4 regions of the Pantoea sp. X-Soil-OKNW-556 genome follow, and region 4 is predicted to be linked to each of the others. Evidence: predicted binding sites of a transcription regulator. Region 4 holds the regulator's gene; each other region holds the start of a gene.
The links. Region 4 encodes CRP, which controls carbon source genes, mostly activating them, when cyclic AMP is high. Its sites were predicted from a motif close to ATGTGANNNNNNTCACAT; they were not measured.

Region 1 (4,966 bases), 3.2 Mb from region 4:
TGGAGATCGCCATGCTCGCAGAGTTCGCCTTACCTGTCCAGGCGATATCAAAGGCGGTGCCGTGGTCCGCAGAAGTACGGATAAACGGCAAACCGGCTGTAATATTGACGCCATCATAAAAACCAAGCAATTTCAGCGGGATATGCCCCTGATCGTGGTACATCGCCACCACCATATCATACTGGCCTTGCTGGCATTGCAGGAACACCGTATCCGGTGGGCACGGGCCATAAACATCGATGCCTTTTTCCTTCATCGCTTTGATGGCCGGTGCCACGGTAGTGATCTCTTCATCACCAAACAAACCATTCTCACCGGCATGCGGGTTAACCCCGGCAACCGCAATACGCGGTTTGTCGAATCCGACACGGCGCAGGAAAGTATCTGCCATGCCGATCACCGTCTCAATACGCGGACGATTGAGGGTGTCGAGGAATTTACGCAGCGCGATATGCGTCGTGACGTGAATCACCTTCAGATGATCGGTGTACAGTACCATCGCGTAATCTTTGGTGTTGGTCAGTTGCGCCAGCAGTTCGGTGTGGCCGGGATAGATATGACCCGCCGAATGCAGGGCTTCTTTGTTCAGCGGCGCAGTCGCAATCGCCTGCACTTCCCCAGCCAGAGCCAGTTCGGTGGCACGTTTCACGCAGCGCCATGCCAGATCGCCCGCTTCTTTCTGCACCACACCGGGTTGCAGCGCTTCCGGGTTCGCCAGCGGCTCGTCAATCACGTTGATGATACCCGGCGCAAAATGCGCGTCTTTTACCTGGTCCAGCACGCGCAGCTCAGCCTGCGGCGTAATGTTCAATCCCATCACCCGACGCAGCGTTGCGGCACAGCCCACCACCACCGCCGGAACACCGGCCAGCTCGCCTTCCGCCAGCGCTTTAATGATGATCTCCGGGCTGATGCCCGCCGGATCGCCCATGGTCACCGCAATAATTTTATTCACTCGACATCTCCTCAATAAAACGAATGGCTTCTACCAGGGTGTTTTCGTCGCCAAAGCCACCCGCTTTGGTCATCACCGGCAGGTGTAAATCACTATTAAGCAGAACCCCGTGCGGCACACAGCCCGCCACCAGACCCTGAATTTGAAAACCGCTGGCCCCCAACGCCTGTGCCACGGCAATCGCCACATCCCCACCGGAGAGATACAGCCCGGCAGGCTGGACGTTGCGGCACACTGCTTCGGTCAGTTGGGCCAAAAACTGGCAGATACGCTCGCCCAGTTGCTGGCGGGAAACCTGTTGCTGCTGGCACAGCCTGTCAATCTCATGACGCTGTGCGGCATGTTGGGTGGTGCGCACCACGCAGTGTTCACCCATGCGCAATGCCTGCTCCATCGCCTGCTGCCAGTTGCTGGCCTGCGGCCATGCTGGCTGGGCAAACAACTGACGGATATCAATATCGATAATGCGAATCGCCCGCTGGCTATTGAGACGATCAATCTGCTGTTGGGCAATGGCGCTCATCGAACCCACCACCGCCAGCACCGGCCGCGCCTCCCGGCCTGCCAGATACTCACCCAGCGCGTCACCCAGACCAGATGCCCCGGCCAACAGCGGACGCGTTGACAGCACAGCTGCCGCCTGCATCAAAACGCGTAAATCGGCGTCCTGCTCAATATCAATCACCACCAGCCCCTGCTTCCCTGCCAGCACCTGCGCCAGCTTGCCGCTGCGTAGCGTGTCGATATTGATCACTTCACCTGGCAAATCGCTCTGCATCTGCAAGCGCATCAGCACATTGCTGCTGGTAACGGGCGTTTTCGGGTCGCTGGCAAATTCGGTGTCAGTCAGGCGCTGCTGATTGATCCACACCTCGCCCCCTCGCGTGGTGCGCCCCAGCTTTGGTACCGCAGGCACGACCAGTGCCAGCGCTTTGCCACTGGCCGCCATCGCTGCGGCAATTTCCGCACCGGGGTTGCCACGTAACGTGGAATCCATCTTCTTAAACAACCAGCCATCCCGCGCAATCGCCTGATGCTGCTGTACCGCGCGTTCAGTGCGTTGCGCGGCCTCGGTGGCACTTACTGCCCGGCTGTCGGTGCTAATCACCAGTACATCGGCGGCATTGGCATCATGCGGCGTATCGCTATTAAACAGCACATGCACGCGCGCCCCTGCCCGGGCCAGACCGCTTCCGGCATCGTTAGCGCCGGTAAAATCATCGGCAATCACCAGAACCGGCGTTTTCCAAGGTTGTGAACGCATCCTCTCTCCTGTAACGGGCAGCTTGCCGTGTTGAGATTGATTATATTCAATCATGATTGATTATATGTGAGCAAGATCAAATTAATTGAAATCAATATGCCCTATAAATTCAGGCACAGTTAGTGACAGATATCGCAGACTGATGAGCAAAACCAATCAATCAGCGCGATAACATCGGGAAAAGGGTACGAAATGAATATCAACAGCACCGTGATTAGCGGCTATCAGGCACTCAATGACCTCAGCTACCTGCTGAAAGGTCGGCAGAAAGCGCTGCTGGTCACTGATAAGAATATAGAGGGCATCCCGGCAGTCCAGACGTTGATTGCCCAACTGAAGCAGCACATTGCCAGCCTCAGTGTGGTCAACAGCGTGCCGCCAGAACCCAGCCAGCATGATGTGGCGGCGATTGTTGCTGCCCTGCCGACGACCGATGTCGATCTGGTGATTGGTGTAGGCGGCGGTAGCGTACTGGACGTTGCCAAACTGCTCTCTATTCTGTGCGTGAAAGGCGCGCCTACCCTTGAGGCCCTGCTGGCCGGGGAAAAACCGCTAACCCGCACCACTTCGCTGCTGATCCCGACCACCGCAGGCACCGGTTCAGAAGCCACGCCGAACGCCATCCTGGCGATCCCGGAGAAAGAAACCAAAGTCGGCATTATTACCCCGGTGATGCTGCCGGACTATGTCGCGCTGGTGCCGGAGCTGACCACCAGCATGCCGCCACACATCGCCTCTTCTACCGGCATTGATGCACTGTGCCACCTGATTGAGTGCTTCACCGCCACGGTCGCCAACCCGGTGAGTGATAACTACGCGATGATTGGCATGAAAAAGCTGTTTGCCAGCCTGGAAACCGCCGTTGCCGAGCCGGGTAATCTTGAAGCGCGTCTGAATATGCTGTGGGCGTCATATTACGGCGGCGCATCGATTGCCCACGCCGGTACGCATCTGGTGCACGCGATGTCTTATCCGCTGGGCGGCAAATATCACATTCCGCACGGCGTGGCGAACGCCATCCTGTTGGCACCCTGTATGCGTTTCGTACGCCCGGCAGCAGTGAGTAAATTTGCTCAGGCTTATGACCTGCTGCCTGATGCCGACCAGACTCTGGATGAAGAAGCGAAATCGCACGCGCTGGTTGAGTACTTCGCCGCGCTGGTACAGCGCCTGAAACTGCCTGCCAGCCTGGAAGAGCTGGGTATCGGCCCGGATCACCTGCCCTATCTGGTGGAAGCCGCGCTCGACGTGCAACGCCTGATGAAGAATGTACCGATGAAAGTGAGCGCCGATGACGTGCGAAACGTCTACCTGACGCTGTTTCCGGCATTGAATCACTAAGGACTATCGAGGAAATCATGAGCAACAAAATTCAGGGCGTACTGACCGCCATTGTCACCACCTTCGACCGCGACGGTGCCTTTAACCCTGCCACACAACGTGAGCAGGTGAAGCGTCAACTGAGCGCCGGTAACGGTATTTTCTGCGGCGGCACCAACGGTGAATTCTTCGTGCTGAATGAGCAGGAGAAACTGGCGGTCACTGAAACCTGCGTGGATGAAGTGAACGGCAGCGCGCCCGTAGTGGCACATATTGGCGAGATCTCCACCCGTGAAACCATCCGTCTCGGTAAGCAGATTGAGAAACTGGGTGTTGATGCGGTATCGGTGATCACCCCGTACTTCGTGCCGTTGAAGCAGAATGAGTTGATTTACCACTATCAGACGGTGGCGGATGCGCTGAACGTGCCGCTGTTCCTCTACAACATCCCGGCGCGTACCGGCAATACCTTGCAACCGGAAACCGTGCGCACGCTGGCGTCACATCCCAACATCATCGGTATCAAGGACAGCGCGGGCAGCTACGAAAGCCTGAGCGGTTTCCTGCAAGCCGCCAAAGGTATCGATAATTTTGACGTGCTGAATGGCCCGGACTCGCTGATTCATCAGGGTTTTGTTGATGGCTGCTCAGCCTGCATCTCCGGCCTTGCCAACGTGGCACCGAAAGAGATCAACGCCATCTGGGCACGCTTCCACGCCGGCGATATCGAAGGTTCGCGCCTGGCACAGGAAAACGTCACCGGCTTACGCACCGACCTGTACAGCGTCGGCTTCTCACCGGCAGCGGTGAAAAAGGCGGTTTCTCTGCTCGGTTATAACGTCGGTGACAGCCGCTATGCGGTGCGTTTCACTGCCGAAGAAGAGCAGAAGATCCGTCAGATCGTGAACCAGTATTTGCAGTAATGGCCGTCAGGGCAGCGTGTGCTGCCCTTGCCTGTTCCACTTTTTACACCGGGAAGCGTTATGAAAGTCATCTGTACCTCACCATCATTCGCTAAATATGACGCAACGCCAATCACCACGTTGCAACAGCAGGGTTTTGAACTGATCACCCTGCCCGCCGATGCCCCGCTCAGCGCGCTGGAGCCGCATCTGCCCGACACCGTGGCGATGATTGTCGCCTTTACCGACGTCAATGAAGAACTATTGAGCAAAGCGCCACAGCTGAAGATTGTCTGTAAGCACGGCGTTGGCGTCGACAACATCAATCTGGAAGCCACCCGCGCACGCGGTATTTACGTGACCAACGTGCCGGATGCCAACAAGCATGCCGTGGCTGACTTCGCTTTTGCTTTGATCCTCAACAGCGCCCGTCAGGTCACCCAAGCGGCGGTGGAAACCCGTGCCGGCAACTGGCCGCGTATTTTTGCCACCGACGTTTACGGCAAAACGCTTGGCATCGTTGGG
Region 2 (4,966 bases), 2.1 Mb from region 4:
CTTTTGCTCAATTTCCGCCTTATCGGTCAGCTTGTTGAGAATAATCACGCGTTTCATTTGTTCCGGACTGGCATCGGCATTTAATACGTCGGCAAATGCCTTCTGCGTTAAAATCATGTCGGATTTAAACGCATTGGCTTCAGAAATGGTGGTGTGATCGATATCTGCATCAATTTCTAACTTTTTTAATACCGCTTTGGCGCTCATTTCGATGGCGAAACTGGACCCCAGACCACATCCGCACACACATAATATTTTCAGCATGGCTATCTCCTCACAGAATATGCAGTTGTTTAGCGAGTTTGTAATGATGCCCTTCGGTGTCAACCAGGCGTTTTTTCATGCTTATTAAATCAATGGGTATCGGTTTATTGCTGCCATTAATAATGACGGCTTTATTGCGCATTCCCGACTGAATACAACGCGCCACTTCGCTGGCCATAATGGTGCCCTGATAAATTTCTTCACAGGTGGGTTCGCCATTACGCAGGCCGTAACCGATGATGGTTTTACGGATACGCACACCAATCAAAGGTTCAAGTTGTTTAATTAAGGTATCGATCGCCCCCTGGAACCCCGGCGAATATTCGCGGGTATAGGCTTCAGAGCACAGAATAATCACGCTGTTTTGCTGCGCCAGACGTGCCGTGACCCGTTCCGCCAGCTCATGCGGCGGAATCTGGCACTCGGGGATCAAGGCAAAATCCGCATTGGATTTAATCGCTGATTGCAGGGTTAATTCGCCACAATAACCACCCAGCAACTCCACCATAAATACGCGCCCCGGCAATCCACGCCCGGTGTTACGTAATTTCGCCACTTCCTTCAGCACCTGTTCACAGGCGGTGGAAAAGCCAATAGTATAATCGCTGCCGAATACATCGTTATCGATGGTCATACCAACGCCAAAGCAATTGACACCAAATTCACTCAGGATATGGAGGAATTGCAGCGACCCATCGCCTCCGGCCATAATTAATACGTCAATGCGTAGCGATTTAAGTTGTTTCGCTATGGCTTCATATTCCGGTCGAATTAATTTTCTCGTTGGCCGTCCTGATTGCATCACCGGGATCGCCGCGATGGCATAATCCACAAGATCACGCTGCGATATTTCTTGATGTTTATTTTCCAGCAACCCTGGAATGCCGCCGTTAAATAACACCATATCCGCCTGGGTTAAGCGAGAAATCTGAAAGATAAAGTTATTTATGCCGGTAACATCACCACCGCTGATCACCATGCCAATTCTCATTATCCTGCTCCTTACGCTGCGCTTCTGACAGCCATTTTTCCGGTGAAGAGGATTTGTATTTGCAATGGAGATCACATTATTGCTACGAATTTATCCGTCGAGGTCATTGACAAAGATATTTACAGACCTAATTTTGTGATGTTAATCACATGGTAAATTTTTCCAAAGAGATGGAATTATTATAAAATTCATCACGTTATATATTTTTCACACCTCTGCCTGTCTGGCCCGATTTAACAATTTATTTGTCTTTTTGCTTTGCCTCTATTTTGTGATAACCCGCGCATTTTTATTGGTACGCCGCGGTTTTTCCGCGCGAGATAAAGGGATAATGCTTCAGTGCGTTATTTTAACTTTAGTGCCGATGAATGATTGACATAGCGCCGTATCCGCCTGTCCAATAACCCGGCAGACACATGACACAGAAGAGAAAACATGACATCCCCGCAGGAAATGTTGCGTCAACTGAGTGACGTGGTAGGTGAAAAACAGCTGTTAACCCATTCTGATGATAAGGCCTGGTACACCAAAGGATTTCGCGTTGGGCGCGGTGAGGCACTGGCCGTGGTGCTCCCCCAGACATTATTACAACTGTGGCAAACCCTTCAGGTATGCGTGGCGCACGACGCCATTATTCTGATGCAGGCATCAAACACCGGCGTAACCGGCGGCTCGACGCCGGACGGCAACGATTACGATCGTGAGGTGGTGATTGTCAGCACCCGCCAGTTACAGGGCGTGCAGGTCATTGATGAGGCGCGTCAGGTGATTGCCTTCCCCGGCACCACCCTGACGGAGCTGGAACAAACATTGCAACCGCTGGGGCGTGAGCCGCACTCGGTCATTGGTTCGTCCTGTATTGGTGCGTCGGTGGTCGGCGGCATCTGCAACAACTCCGGTGGCTCGCTGATTCGCCGTGGTCCGGCGTTTACCGAAAAATCGTTATTTGCCCGCATTCATGATGATGGTCGACTGGAGATGGTCAACCATCTCGGCATTGCGCTGGGTGACACGCCGGAAGCGATGCTGGAAAATCTCACCCGTCAGCAGTACCAAACCGGTGACCAACCCGACTGGCAGGGAAAGATCTGGGCGGATGACTACGCTGACCGTCTGCGCGACGTCAGCGCCGACAGCCCCGCGCGCTTTAATGGCGATCTGCGTTATCTGCATGACAGTTCGGGTAGCGCAGGTAAAGTGGTGGTGTTTGCGGTGCGTCTTCCTACCTTCGAAGCCAGTGCTGGCAGCGACACCTTCTATATCGGCACCAACGATGAGTTGGTGCTGGTGGAACTGCGCCGCTATCTGCTGACGCGGATGAGTGAATTGCCGGTGCAGGCGGAGTATATCCACCGTAACGCCTTTGACCTCACCGTGCGTTACGCCAAACATATGTATCTGGCAATTCGCAAACTCGGCCCGCAGGCGATACCGCGCCTGATGGCCGGCAAAGCCAGGTGGGATGTGCGCGTCAGCCACCTGAAATTTTTGCCACGCAATTTTGTTGATCGGGTGCTGCAATTCTTTAATCAGATCACTCCGCGCTTTGTCGCGCCACGCATCATGGATTATCGCAGCGCGTATGAACATCATCTGATGATTAAGGTGGAGTCAGCGCAAGCCGCTGAATTGCAGGGGTTACTGGCAGATTTTTTTGCCAACCACAGCGGTGATTTCTTCCACTGCGATGCACGCGAAGCAGCAGATGCCTTCCTGGTGCGCTTTGGCGTGGGCGGCTGCACCATCTCCTACTGTGATGCGCTGGGCTACAACCCGAATGAGCGTCTGGTGGCGTTTGACGTGGCGTTGCGTCGTAATGATGATGCCTGGCGTTTAACGCTGCCAGATCACCTGGCAGCGCAGGTGCAGGTTGATTCCTGCTGCGGGCATTTCTTCTGCTACGTTAATCATCAGGATTATGTGCTGAAGGCGGGCGTGGATGCAAAGGCGTTTAAAGAGGCGGTGAAAGTCGTACTGGAGCAGCGTGGGGCGAAGTATCCGGCAGAACATAACGTCGGACATCTGTATCACGCATCCTGCGATCATGTGGCGCACTGGAAACAACTCGATCCGACCAACAGTTGCAATCCGGGGATTGGCAAAACCAGTAAGAAGAAATTCTGGGCGGAGTAACTCATGCCCGTGGCGGCGCAATATCCTGCGCCGCCACGCAAAAAGATTATGATTTAATTCTGATTAATTTCAGTAAGAAAACATCAAATCGGCACAGTAACCTGAAATTATTATAAATATAAATACATAGTGATGGAAATGCACCATAGTGGACAGTCAAGTATTGGTTATTGATTCCACCTGGGGGCTAAATGAACTTAATTACAGCAAATTTCACGTCAAGCACGCCTTAAACGGAAAGCCATGATTACACTAAGGAAGAAACGGAAAAAATATATCCTCTTCTCTACCAGAATATATCTGATATTGCTAACTCGCCCAACAGCGCTGTCTCCTTTGCTCATTCCGTTGATGCCACAAATCCTCCTCTGATAGCAAATAACATACTTCCCCATTGGTCTTTTACGCCCGGACGTATGTGGTTCCCGAATAACTGGCTATTGCAGAGTTCCGACGCTTCGGTGATTCAACGTACTCAAGAAAAATTAATTTTCCAGCATAATAACGGCATACGAACACAACTGGATACAACAGACGAATTAAAGATTGACATGGGTAATAAGGATTATTTCTTTTATCATCCGGAGAGAAATTCAACCCTGAATGGTGTTCAGATACAACATAACGAAATGTGTGTAATCTGCACAACCAAAGGGGCTTCAGCTATCTATTCTCCCGACAGAGTCGCCGTGTTACGGGATTTCTTTTTTAGCTATGACATGTTTCTGCTGCTGCATGGGGATCTTAGTCAGAAAACGGTGACAGAAATAGCCAACAGACTGATTCCCGGTCAGATCGATGCCAGCAACCCGCTCTATACCATGATTATGGATTTGCGTGGCATCTGGCATGAGATCGACAAGAATGCTCTGGTCTATCAAGCACCTAAATCTATCAATGAGAAATCACATCCTGGTGAACTGCTTAAAATGGAAGGGGATAATAAAATCTTTATCCGGGGTCGCGACCAACAATGGCATCAACTCAAAGTTGAGCTACCTGAGCTTGCGCCGTTTGGATTTATTGCTTAATCCATAATGGCGCGATAAATCGCGCCATTATGGACCTTAATTACTTCGCGTACGCTTCGGTCGAAATGGTGAGCGTCACATCGTCGCTCACCGCCGGAACATATTTATCCAGCTTGAAGTCAGAACGCTTGATGGTGCCGGTGGCATCAAAACCAATCGCCTGCTTCTTCACCATCGGATGCTCACCCTGCTGGTTCAGAGTGGCGTGCAGAGTAATCGGTTTGGTGATGCCTTTCAGGGTCAGATTCCCTTCTACATCAAACTTATTATCGCCCTTCGCGACCACTTTGGTGCTGTGGAACACCGCTGACGGATATTTCGCGGTGTCGAAATACTCTTTGCCGAGAAACTCTTTGGTCAGCGCCGGGACATGGCTATCGATCTGGGTGATCGGCAGCGTGACGTCAACGCGTGACTGCTCCGGGTGGTCCTTATCAAACACCAGCGTACCTTTGCTGTTCGGGATGTCGGCGGTGGGATGGGAGAAACCGAAGTGGGTCCAGGTGACAATCACCGAGGTGTGTTCCGGGTTGAGATCGTAGTGCAT
Region 3 (4,966 bases), 3.5 Mb from region 4:
GTTTCTGTTAACCCACAGGTTAACCCGGATATCGTTGCGATGATCGGTGCTTCTGCTGCGCTGTCGCTGTCTGGTATTCCGTTCAACGGCCCGATCGGTGCTGCGCGCGTTGGTTACATCAACGATCAATACGTACTGAACCCGACGGCTGACGAAATCAAACAATCTCGTCTGGATCTGGTGGTTGCCGGTACACAGAACGCCGTGCTGATGGTGGAATCTGAAGCTGATATCCTGACTGAAGATCAGATGCTGGGTGCGGTGGTATTCGGCCACGACCAGCAGCAGGTTGTCATCGAAAACATCAACGCGCTGGTGGCTGAAGCCGGTAAACCGCGTTGGGACTGGCAGCCAGAGCCTGCTAACGATGCGCTGATTTCACGCGTTGCTGCACTGGCTGAAGCACGCATCAGCGATGCTTACCGCATCACTGATAAGCAGGAACGTTACGCTCAGGTTGGTGTTATCAAAGACGAAACCATTGCAGCGCTGCTGGCTGAAGACGAAACGCTGGATGACGCTGAAATCGGTGACATCGTGCACAGCCTGGAAAAGAACGTGGTACGTACCCGTATTCTGAACGGCGAACCGCGTATCGATGGCCGTGAAAAAGACATGATTCGTGGTCTGGACGTGCGCACTGGCGTGCTGCCGCGTACCCACGGTTCTTCGCTGTTCACCCGTGGTGAAACTCAGGCGCTGGTTACTGCTACCCTGGGTACTGCGCGTGATGCGCAGAGCCTGGACGAGCTGATGGGCGAACGTACCGACAGCTTCCTGTTCCACTACAACTTCCCTCCGTACTCGGTGGGTGAGACCGGTATGGTCGGTTCACCAAAGCGTCGTGAAATTGGTCACGGTCGTCTGGCGAAACGCGGCGTGCTGGCGGTGATGCCGAAGCAGGAAGATTTCCCGTACACCGTACGTGTGGTATCTGAAATCACCGAATCAAACGGTTCTTCTTCTATGGCTTCCGTGTGTGGCGCTTCTCTGGCGCTGATGGATGCTGGTGTGCCGATCAAAGCTGCCGTAGCCGGTATCGCGATGGGCCTGGTAAAAGAAGACGAAAAATTTGTGGTTCTGTCTGACATCCTGGGTGACGAAGATCACCTCGGCGACATGGACTTCAAAGTGGCCGGTAGCCGTGAAGGTGTGACCGCGCTGCAGATGGATATCAAAATCGAAGGGATCACCCGCGAGATCATGCAGGTTGCTTTGAACCAGGCTAAGGGTGCGCGTCTGCACATTCTGAGCGTGATGGAGCAGGCAATCAGCACGCCGCGTCAGGAGATTTCTGAGTTCGCACCGCGTATTTACACCATCAAGATCAATGCAGACAAGATCAAAGATGTCATCGGTAAAGGCGGTTCTGTCATTCGTGCGCTGACTGAAGAAACCGGCACCACCATCGAAATCGAAGATGATGGCACCGTGAAGATCGCCGCGACCGATGGCCTGAAAGCGAAAGAAGCTATTCGTCGTATCGAAGAGATCACCGCAGAAATCGAAGTGGGCCGCATTTACAGTGGTAAAGTGACCCGTATCGTTGATTTCGGTGCCTTTGTTGCGATTGGCGGCGGCAAAGAAGGTTTGGTACACATCTCTCAAATCGCTGACAAGCGCGTTGAGAAGGTGACCGACTATCTGCAGATGGGCCAGGAAGTTCCGGTTAAAGTACTGGAAGTGGACCGTCAGGGCCGTGTACGTCTGAGCATCAAAGAAGCGACAGAGCAGAAACCGCAGGCGGTCGAGACTACCGCTGCGACCGATGCACCTGACGCCGAGTAAGCGTTTCCTGATTAGCCTCTCCCTGCCGTTTGGTGGGGAGAGGTGTTTGTATCATCGCGAGGGCGGGAATCCTTGTGCACAGCAGGCGGATGACAGGATGGTTATCCCAATGTTTGTATTCGGGAGTGGGAAATGAAGCCTTTTTTGCGCTGGTGTTTTGTTGCGACAGCTTTGACGCTGGCAGGATGCAGCAACTCCAATTGGCGTAAGAACGAAGTTCTGGCAGTACCTTTGCAGCCCACACTGCAGCAGGAAGTGATTTTGGCGCGAATGGAACAAATTCTTGCCAGTCGCGCCCTGACCGATGATGAACGCGCACAGCTATTATATGAGCGTGGAGTGTTGTATGATAGCTTAGGTCTGAGAGCATTAGCGCGGAACGATTTCTCGCAAGCGCTGTCTATCAGACCGGATATGCCTGAGGTGTTTAACTATCTCGGCATATATTTAACGCAGGCAGGCAATTTTGATGCTGCCTATGAAGCGTTTGATTCTGTACTTGAGCTTGATCCAACTTACAACTATGCGCATTTAAACCGTGGTATCGCCCTCTATTACGGCGGTCGATACAAGTTAGCGCAAGATGATCTGCTGGCGTTTTATCAAGACGATCCTAATGATCCATTCCGCAGCCTGTGGCTCTACCTCGTTGAACGCGAGATGGATGTCGACAAAGCAAAAGTTTCGCTGAAACAGCGTTACGACAAAGCGGTCCGGGATCAATGGGGATGGAATATTGTCGAGTTCTACCTGGGCGACATCAGTGAAAAAACATTGATGGAACGTCTCAAGGCGGACGCAACGGATAACACCTCGCTCGCTGAACATCTCAGTGAAACCAACTTCTATTTAGGTAAGTACTACCTAAGTCTGGGGGAGAAGGACGACGCGAAAGCGTTGTTCAAACTGGCGGTGGCCAACAACGTTAACAACTTTGTTGAACACCGATACGCATTGTTGGAACTGGCGCAACTCGGCCAGGCACAAGACGATTTATCAGAATCTGACCAGCAATAGCTGACGAACTTTTATTGCCTGAATTACCCGTTAAGTCATCATCTTCCGGGATGAGGGCTTTTCTGTTCGTCGAAACTTCTAATTTGAGCCGGTTCACACTTTTCGATGAAAATGACTGAAAATTTTCATGACGAGTTATGTAGACTGGCCGCCGCAATCTAAGAGGCACGTGTACTACATGACTGATATTCAAACCACTTTTGCTGATCTGGGCCTGAACGAATCCATCCTGTCTGCTCTTAACGACATGGGATACGTCAAGCCGTCACCGATCCAGGCTGAGTGCATTCCGCACCTGCTGGCTGGCCGTGACGTGCTGGGTATGGCACAGACCGGTAGTGGCAAAACTGCAGCATTCTCTCTGCCGCTGTTGAATAACATTGATCCAAATTTGAAAGCACCGCAGATTCTGGTGCTGGCACCGACCCGTGAGCTGGCGGTGCAGGTTGCTGAAGCAGCAACTGAATTCTCCAAACACATGCGTGGCGTAAACGTGTTGGCCCTGTACGGCGGCCAGCGTTATGACGTACAGCTGCGTGCACTGCGTCAGGGCCCGCAAATTGTCGTGGGCACCCCGGGTCGTCTGCTTGACCACCTGAAACGCGGTACGCTTGATCTGTCCAACCTGCGTGGTCTGGTACTGGACGAAGCTGACGAAATGCTGCGTATGGGCTTTATTGAAGACGTTGAAACCATCATGGCGCAGATCCCGGAAGGTCATCAGACCGCTCTGTTCTCTGCCACCATGCCGGAAGCGATTCGTCGTATCACCAAGCGTTTCATGAAAGATCCGCAGGAAGTGCGCATCCAGTCCAGCGTGACTACCCGCCCGGACATCTCTCAGTCTTACTGGACCGCTTATGGCCGTAAAACTGACGCGCTGGTGCGTTTCCTCGAAGCAGAAGACTTCGATGCTGCGATCATCTTCGTGCGTACCAAAAACGCAACGCTGGAAGTGGCTGAAGCGCTGGAGCGCAGTGGTTACAACAGCGCAGCACTGAACGGCGACATGAACCAGGCACTGCGTGAGCAAACGCTGGAGCGTCTGAAAGATGGTCGTCTCGACATCCTGATCGCAACCGACGTTGCTGCCCGTGGTCTGGACGTTGAGCGTATTAGCCTGGTTGTTAACTATGACATCCCGATGGACGCAGAATCTTACGTTCACCGTATTGGCCGTACCGGTCGTGCAGGCCGTGCAGGTCGTGCGCTGCTGTTCGTTGAGAACCGCGAACGTCGTCTGCTGCGTAACATCGAACGCACCATGAAGCTGACCATTCCGGAAGTTGAACTGCCGAATGCTGAGTTGCTGGGTGAGCGTCGTCTGGCTAAATTCGCGGCGAAAGTTCAGCAGCAGCTGGAAAGCAGCGATCTGGAAATGTACCGTGCCCTGCTGAGCAAAATGCAGCCGGAAGAAGATCTGGATATCGAAACCCTGGCTGCGGCACTGCTGAAAATGGCTCAGGGCGAACGTCCTTTGATCGTACCTGCTGATGCACCGCGTCCGCCGCGTCGTGAATTCCGTGATCGTGATGATCGTCGTGATTCCCGTGACTCTCGCGATTCTCGTGGTCCGCGTGACAGCCGTGATGGCGACCGTCCGCGTCGTGAGCGTCGTGATGTGGGCGAAATGCAGCTGTACCGCATTGAAGTGGGCCGTGATGATGGTGTTGAAGTTCGTCATATCGTGGGCGCGATCGCTAACGAAGGTGACATCAGCAGCCGTTACATCGGTAACATCAAGCTGTTTGCTTCTCACTCTACTATCGAGCTGCCGAAAGGCATGCCGGGCGAAGTTCTGCAACACTTCACCCGCACGCGTATTCTGAACAAACCGATGAATATGCAGTTGCTGGGCGACGCACAGCCGTTTGAGCGCGGTGAGCGCAGCGAACGTCGTGGCGGTGGTCGTGACTTCGGTGGTGAGCGTCGCGGTGGTAACCGTGAAGGTGGCGCACCGCGTGGTGAAGGTCGTGAAGGCGGTCGTCGTTTCTCTGAACGTCGTGAAGGTGGTCGTGAAGGTGGCCGTTTCAGCCGTGAAGGTAACCGTGGCCCTCGTCGCGAAGAAGCGGGTGCAGCAGCACCGCGTCGTCGTGATATCTAAGCGATAAACGCTGAATAACAAAATGGGACGCCTCGGCGTCCCATTTTTTTTCCTATT
Region 4 (4,966 bases):
GCAAATGTGGCTGGAACAACGCGTGCCGCAGTGGTTATCAACTTACCTGGATGTATGATCGTGATTATTCCGTGGCAACAACTTGAAGCTGAAACGCTGGAAAACCTGATCGAAGCCTTTGTATTACGCGAAGGCACCGACTACGGTGAACAGGAGCGCAGTCTGGCGCAAAAAGTCGCTGATGTGCGTCGCCAGCTGGAACGCGGTGACGCAGTACTGGTGTGGTCAGAACTGCACGAAACCGTCAATATCATGGCACGCGGTGAATTTCGCGGCTAATGCACATCCCGGCTTTTCGTGCTAACAATGCTCATCGCCGGACTTCACAGGGAGCTTTGTTATGTCAGCCAGGCATCCGATCATTGCCGTTACCGGTTCCAGCGGCGCCGGAACCACCACCACCAGCCTTGCCTTCCGCAAAATATTCCAGCAGTTGAACCTGCATGCGGCAGAGGTCGAAGGTGACAGTTTTCATCGCTACACGCGCCCTGAGATGGACATGGCGATCCGCAAAGCGCGCGACCTTGGCCGTCATATCAGCTATTTCGGCCCGGAGGCCAACGATTTTGGCCTGCTGGAGCAAACCTTTAAGCAATACGGTAAAACCGGTCTTGGTCAGTCGCGCAAATATCTGCATACCTATGACGAGGCCGTGCCGTGGAATCAGGTGCCGGGTACCTTCACCCCATGGCAGCCGCTGCCGGAAAACACCGATGTGTTGTTTTATGAAGGCTTGCACGGCGGGGTGGTGACGCAGCAGCACAACGTGGCTGAACACGTCGACTTATTGGTAGGTGTGGTACCGATCGTCAACCTTGAGTGGATTCAAAAGCTGATTCGCGACACCAGCGAGCGCGGCCATTCACGCGAAGCGGTGATGGATTCGGTGGTGCGTTCGATGGAAGATTACATCAACTTCATCACCCCGCAGTTCTCACGCACCCATATCAACTTCCAGCGCGTACCCACCGTCGATACGTCTAACCCGTTTGCTGCGCGTGAAATTCCATCACTTGATGAAAGCTTTGTGGTGATCCATTTCCGTGGTCTGGAAGGTATTGCCTTCCCCTATCTGCTGGCGATGATTCAGGATTCCTTTATCTCGCATATGAACACCCTGGTGGTGCCCGGCGGCAAAATGGGTCTGGCGATGGAGCTGATTATGACGCCGCTGGTGCAGCGACTGATTGAAGGCAAACGCATCGAATAATCAAACATAACCGTAACGGCGCGATTTATCGCGCCGTTACGACCGGGCTAGAGTTCAATAACCTCGTAGCTGTGGGTGATTTCTACCCCTTTGCCCAGCATAATCGCTACCGAGCAATATTTTTCAGCCGACAGATCAACCGCCCGCGCCACTGCTTTATCGCCCAGCGCTTTGCCGGTAACAATAAAATGCAGGTTGATATGTGTGAAAATGCGTGGCGCTTCTTCACGACGTTCCGAGGTCAGTTTGACCTCACAATCCTTCACATCATTGCGCCCTTTTTGCAGGATCGACACGACGTCAATCGCGCTGCAACCGCCTGCCGCCATCAGCACCATCTCCATCGGGCTCGGTGCTTTGTCGCCCGAATTGCCATCCATTAATATCTGGTGACCTGATGAGGATTCTCCGAGAAAGGTAAGCCCTTCCACCCATTTAACCCGTGCCTGCATTATTCTTTCTCCTGAATAGGCTGATTTGCCGCCAGAGTACGCTTTCACCTGAGAAACAGCAATCCAGACTAATCGCCCTTTTGCTGAAGCGAGACAACAGAAGACAGCTAGCAAAAGCTGTGCTACAAACAGAGCTGAAAATATTTTCGTCGCAATAGACGAAGGCGGGAAGAATCAGAAGCCTGGCTTAAGAGTCCACCCGAATAATTTTCCTTAACAGGAAGCGCTCTACGATTTCACCGCCTGACAGGGAAAACTGCCCCCTGTGTTTTGGGCACGATTACAACAGAGGATAATAGCGAATGGTTCTCGGCAAACCGCAAACAGACCCTACACTCGAATGGTTCCTGTCCCATTGCCATATTCACAAATATCCATCCAAAAGCACCCTGATTCATCAGGGTGAGAAAGCGGAAACGCTCTACTACATCGTGAAAGGTGCCGTTGCGGTGCTGATCAAGGATGAAGAAGGCAAAGAGATGATTCTCTCCTACCTCAATCAGGGGGATTTCATCGGCGAGCTTGGCCTGTTTGAAGAAGGTCAGGAACGTAGTGCCTGGGTACGAGCCAAAACTGCCTGCGAAGTGGCTGAAATTTCCTACAAAAAATTCCGTCAGCTGATTCAGGTAAACCCGGATATTTTAATGCGTCTTTCGGCGCAGATGGCGCGTCGCCTACAGGTGACATCAGAAAAAGTGGGCAACCTTGCCTTCCTTGATGTGACCGGTCGCATTGCGCAGACGCTGCTCAATCTGGCCAAACAGCCCGATGCCATGACCCACCCGGACGGGATGCAGATCAAAATCACCCGTCAGGAAATTGGTCAGATCGTCGGATGCTCACGCGAGACAGTTGGCCGTATTCTGAAAATGCTGGAAGATCAAAACCTGATCTCCGCACATGGTAAAACCATCGTCGTTTACGGCACCCGCTAATTTCTTCTCACCCACGGCGTGATGGCAGCATCACGCCGTTTTTGTCTGCGATGAGCTGATGTGGCGTCGAATCATCTATCATCCCGAAGTGAACTATGCCCTGCGGCAAACGCTGGTGCTGTGCCTGCCCGTGGCCCTCGGCTGGCTGTTTGGCGACCTGCAAAAAGGCTTGCTGTTCTCCTTAGTGCCCGCCTGTTGCAACATCGCCGGTCTTGATACGCCCCATAAACGCTTTTTTAAACGCCTGATTATTGGCGGTTCCCTGTTTGCGACCGGCAGCTTTCTGATCCAGTGGCTGACGGATTATCACGTCCCCCTGCCGCTGATTCTGCTGGTGCTGCCACTATTAGTGGGCGTGACGGGTGAGATCAGCCCGTTGCATGGCCGCTTGTTACCCGCCACGCTGATTGCCTCCATCTTTACCCTGAGCCTGGTGGGACGTATGCCGATCTGGGTGCCTCCGCTGCTCTATATCGGCGGGACCTTGTGGTATGGGTTGTTCAACTGGTTCTGGTTTTGGCTGTGGAAAGAGCAGCCGATGCGCGAGTCGCTGAGCCTGCTGTACCGTGAGCTGGCGGATTATTGCGATGCCAAATATACCCTGTTGACGCAGCTGACCGACCCGGAGAAAGCGCTGCCGCCGTTGCTGGCACGCCAGCAAAAAGCGGTAGATCTGATCACCACCTGCTACCAGCAAATGCATATGCTGTCGGCCAGCCGCGATAACAGCCATAAACGCCTGACGCGTGCCTTTCAGGTGGCACTCGATTTGCAGGAACATATCTCCGTCAGCCTGCATCAGCCGGAAGAAGTGCAAAAGCTGGTGGAGCAGAGCCATGCTGAAGCGGTGATTCGCTGGAATGCCAAGACCATCTCCGCCCGTCTGCGCTTGCTGGCCGATGCCATTTTGTATCACCAACTGCCGGAACGGTTTCAAATGGATAAGCAGCTGGGTGCGCTGGAAAAAATTGCCCGCCAGCACCCGGACAATCCGGTGGGGAATTTCTGCCTGTATCACTTCAGCCGCATTGCGCGCGTGCTGCGCACCCAGAAACCGCTGTATACCCGTGATCTGATGGCCGATCGCCAACGGCGTCTGCCGTTTTTTCCGGCGCTGCGCAGCTATCTGTCGCTGAAATCCCCCGCCTTACGCACCGCTGCACGTTTTGCCGTGATGCTGATGTTTGGTAGCGCGCTGGCGCTGTTCTTCAACATCCCCAAACCTTACTGGATTCTGATGACCACCATGTTCGTCAGCCAGAATGGCTACAGCGCCACGCGGGTAAGAATTCAACACCGAGCGCTCGGCACCTTTGCCGGGCTGTTGATTGCTGCCGCCTCGTTACGCTTTGACGTACCGGAATCCATCACCCTGTTGTTTATGCTGGCGATCACCCTCGCCAGCTATCTGGTGACACGTAAATATTACGGCTGGTCAATGATTGGCTTTACGGTGACGGCGGTGTATTCGCTCCAGTTGCTGTCACTGAATGGCGCGCAGTTCCTGCTGCCACGCATGATGGATACGCTAATGGGATGTCTGATTGCCTTTGGCGGCATGATTTGGCTGTGGCCGCAGTGGCAGAGCGGCTTACTGCGTAAGAATGCGCACGATGCGCTGGAAGCCGACCAGGAAGCGATGCAATTATTGCTCGGACCGGAGCAGTCACCGGAGAAACTGGCGTATCAGCGCATCAAGGTCAACCAGGCGCATAACGCCATGTTTAACTCGCTGAATCAGGCGATGACCGAGCCGGGCTTCAATTCGCAGTACCTGAAAGATATGCGGCTCTGGGTGACGCACAGTCAGTTTATTGTCGAACACATCAACGCCATGACTATCCTGGCACGCGAACATACCATGCTGACGCCTAAGTTGGCGGAAAGGTATCTGCAATCCTGTGAGATCGCGCTGCAACGCTGTCAGCAGCGGCTGGAGCATGATGGCCCCGGTAACGACAGCAATATTCTGGAAGCACCGGAAAACATCAATGAGGGGGCGGTAACGATTGTCGAGCAGCATGTGAAGCGCATTCTGCAACACCTGAACGTGATGCACACCATCTCTTCTCTGGCATGGAGCCAGCGACCACATCATGGCCGCTGGCTGACCGGACTACGGGTGAAAAACTGAGTTACGCCGCCAGCACCTTCTCGATAGCCACTGCGAACCGCGCCATACCCTCTTCGATATCGGTCGGTTCAATCACCAGTGACGGTACAAAACGGATCACATCATTGCCAGCAGTCAGGATCATCAGACCTTCGGCGGCAGCGGCATGCAGAATGTCACGCGCCTTGCTGGCATGCTGCGGCTTCAATGCCGCACCGATCAACAGACCTTTGCCACGAATATCCGTGAACAGGTC

Region 1: AC6I8T_RS03770 (iron-containing alcohol dehydrogenase) is a predicted target of CRP. The motif match lies at 2,284-2,301, and genes of this name have one in related genera.
Region 2: AC6I8T_RS09480 (6-phosphofructokinase) is a predicted target of CRP. The motif match lies at 1,389-1,406, and genes of this name have one in related genera.
Region 3: yrbN (protein YrbN) is a predicted target of CRP. The motif match lies at 2,887-2,904, and genes of this name have one in related genera.

What each region holds. Positions count from the first base shown of each region.
Region 1 is NZ_AP035990.1:856,159-861,124, reverse strand. It holds gene AC6I8T_RS03780 (D-threonate 4-phosphate dehydrogenase) at 1-955, opposite strand, end outside; gene dtnK (D-threonate kinase) at 948-2,219, opposite strand; gene AC6I8T_RS03770 (iron-containing alcohol dehydrogenase) at 2,412-3,560, shown strand; gene AC6I8T_RS03765 (dihydrodipicolinate synthase family protein) at 3,578-4,462, shown strand; gene AC6I8T_RS03760 (phosphoglycerate dehydrogenase) at 4,523-4,966, shown strand, end outside.
Region 2 is NZ_AP035990.1:2,040,112-2,045,077, reverse strand. It holds gene AC6I8T_RS09485 (PTS sugar transporter subunit IIB) at 1-264, opposite strand, end outside; gene AC6I8T_RS09480 (6-phosphofructokinase) at 275-1,255, opposite strand; gene dld (D-lactate dehydrogenase) at 1,691-3,388, shown strand; gene AC6I8T_RS09470 (hypothetical protein) at 3,850-4,419, shown strand; gene AC6I8T_RS09465 (YceI family protein) at 4,460-4,966, opposite strand, start outside.
Region 3 is NZ_AP035990.1:616,488-621,453, forward strand. It holds gene pnp (polyribonucleotide nucleotidyltransferase) at 1-1,788, shown strand, start outside; gene nlpI (lipoprotein NlpI) at 1,921-2,805, shown strand; gene yrbN (protein YrbN) at 2,911-2,967, shown strand; gene AC6I8T_RS02755 (DEAD/DEAH family ATP-dependent RNA helicase) at 2,984-4,909, shown strand.
Region 4 is NZ_AP035990.1:4,095,304-4,100,269, forward strand. It holds gene AC6I8T_RS19125 (hydrolase) at 1-58, shown strand, start outside; gene AC6I8T_RS19130 (YheU family protein) at 61-279, shown strand; gene AC6I8T_RS19135 (phosphoribulokinase) at 341-1,210, shown strand; gene AC6I8T_RS19140 (OsmC family protein) at 1,258-1,662, opposite strand; gene crp (cAMP-activated global transcriptional regulator CRP) at 1,965-2,597, shown strand; gene AC6I8T_RS19150 (YccS/YhfK family putative transporter) at 2,656-4,731, shown strand; gene argD (bifunctional acetylornithine/succinyldiaminopimelate transaminase) at 4,733-4,966, opposite strand, start outside.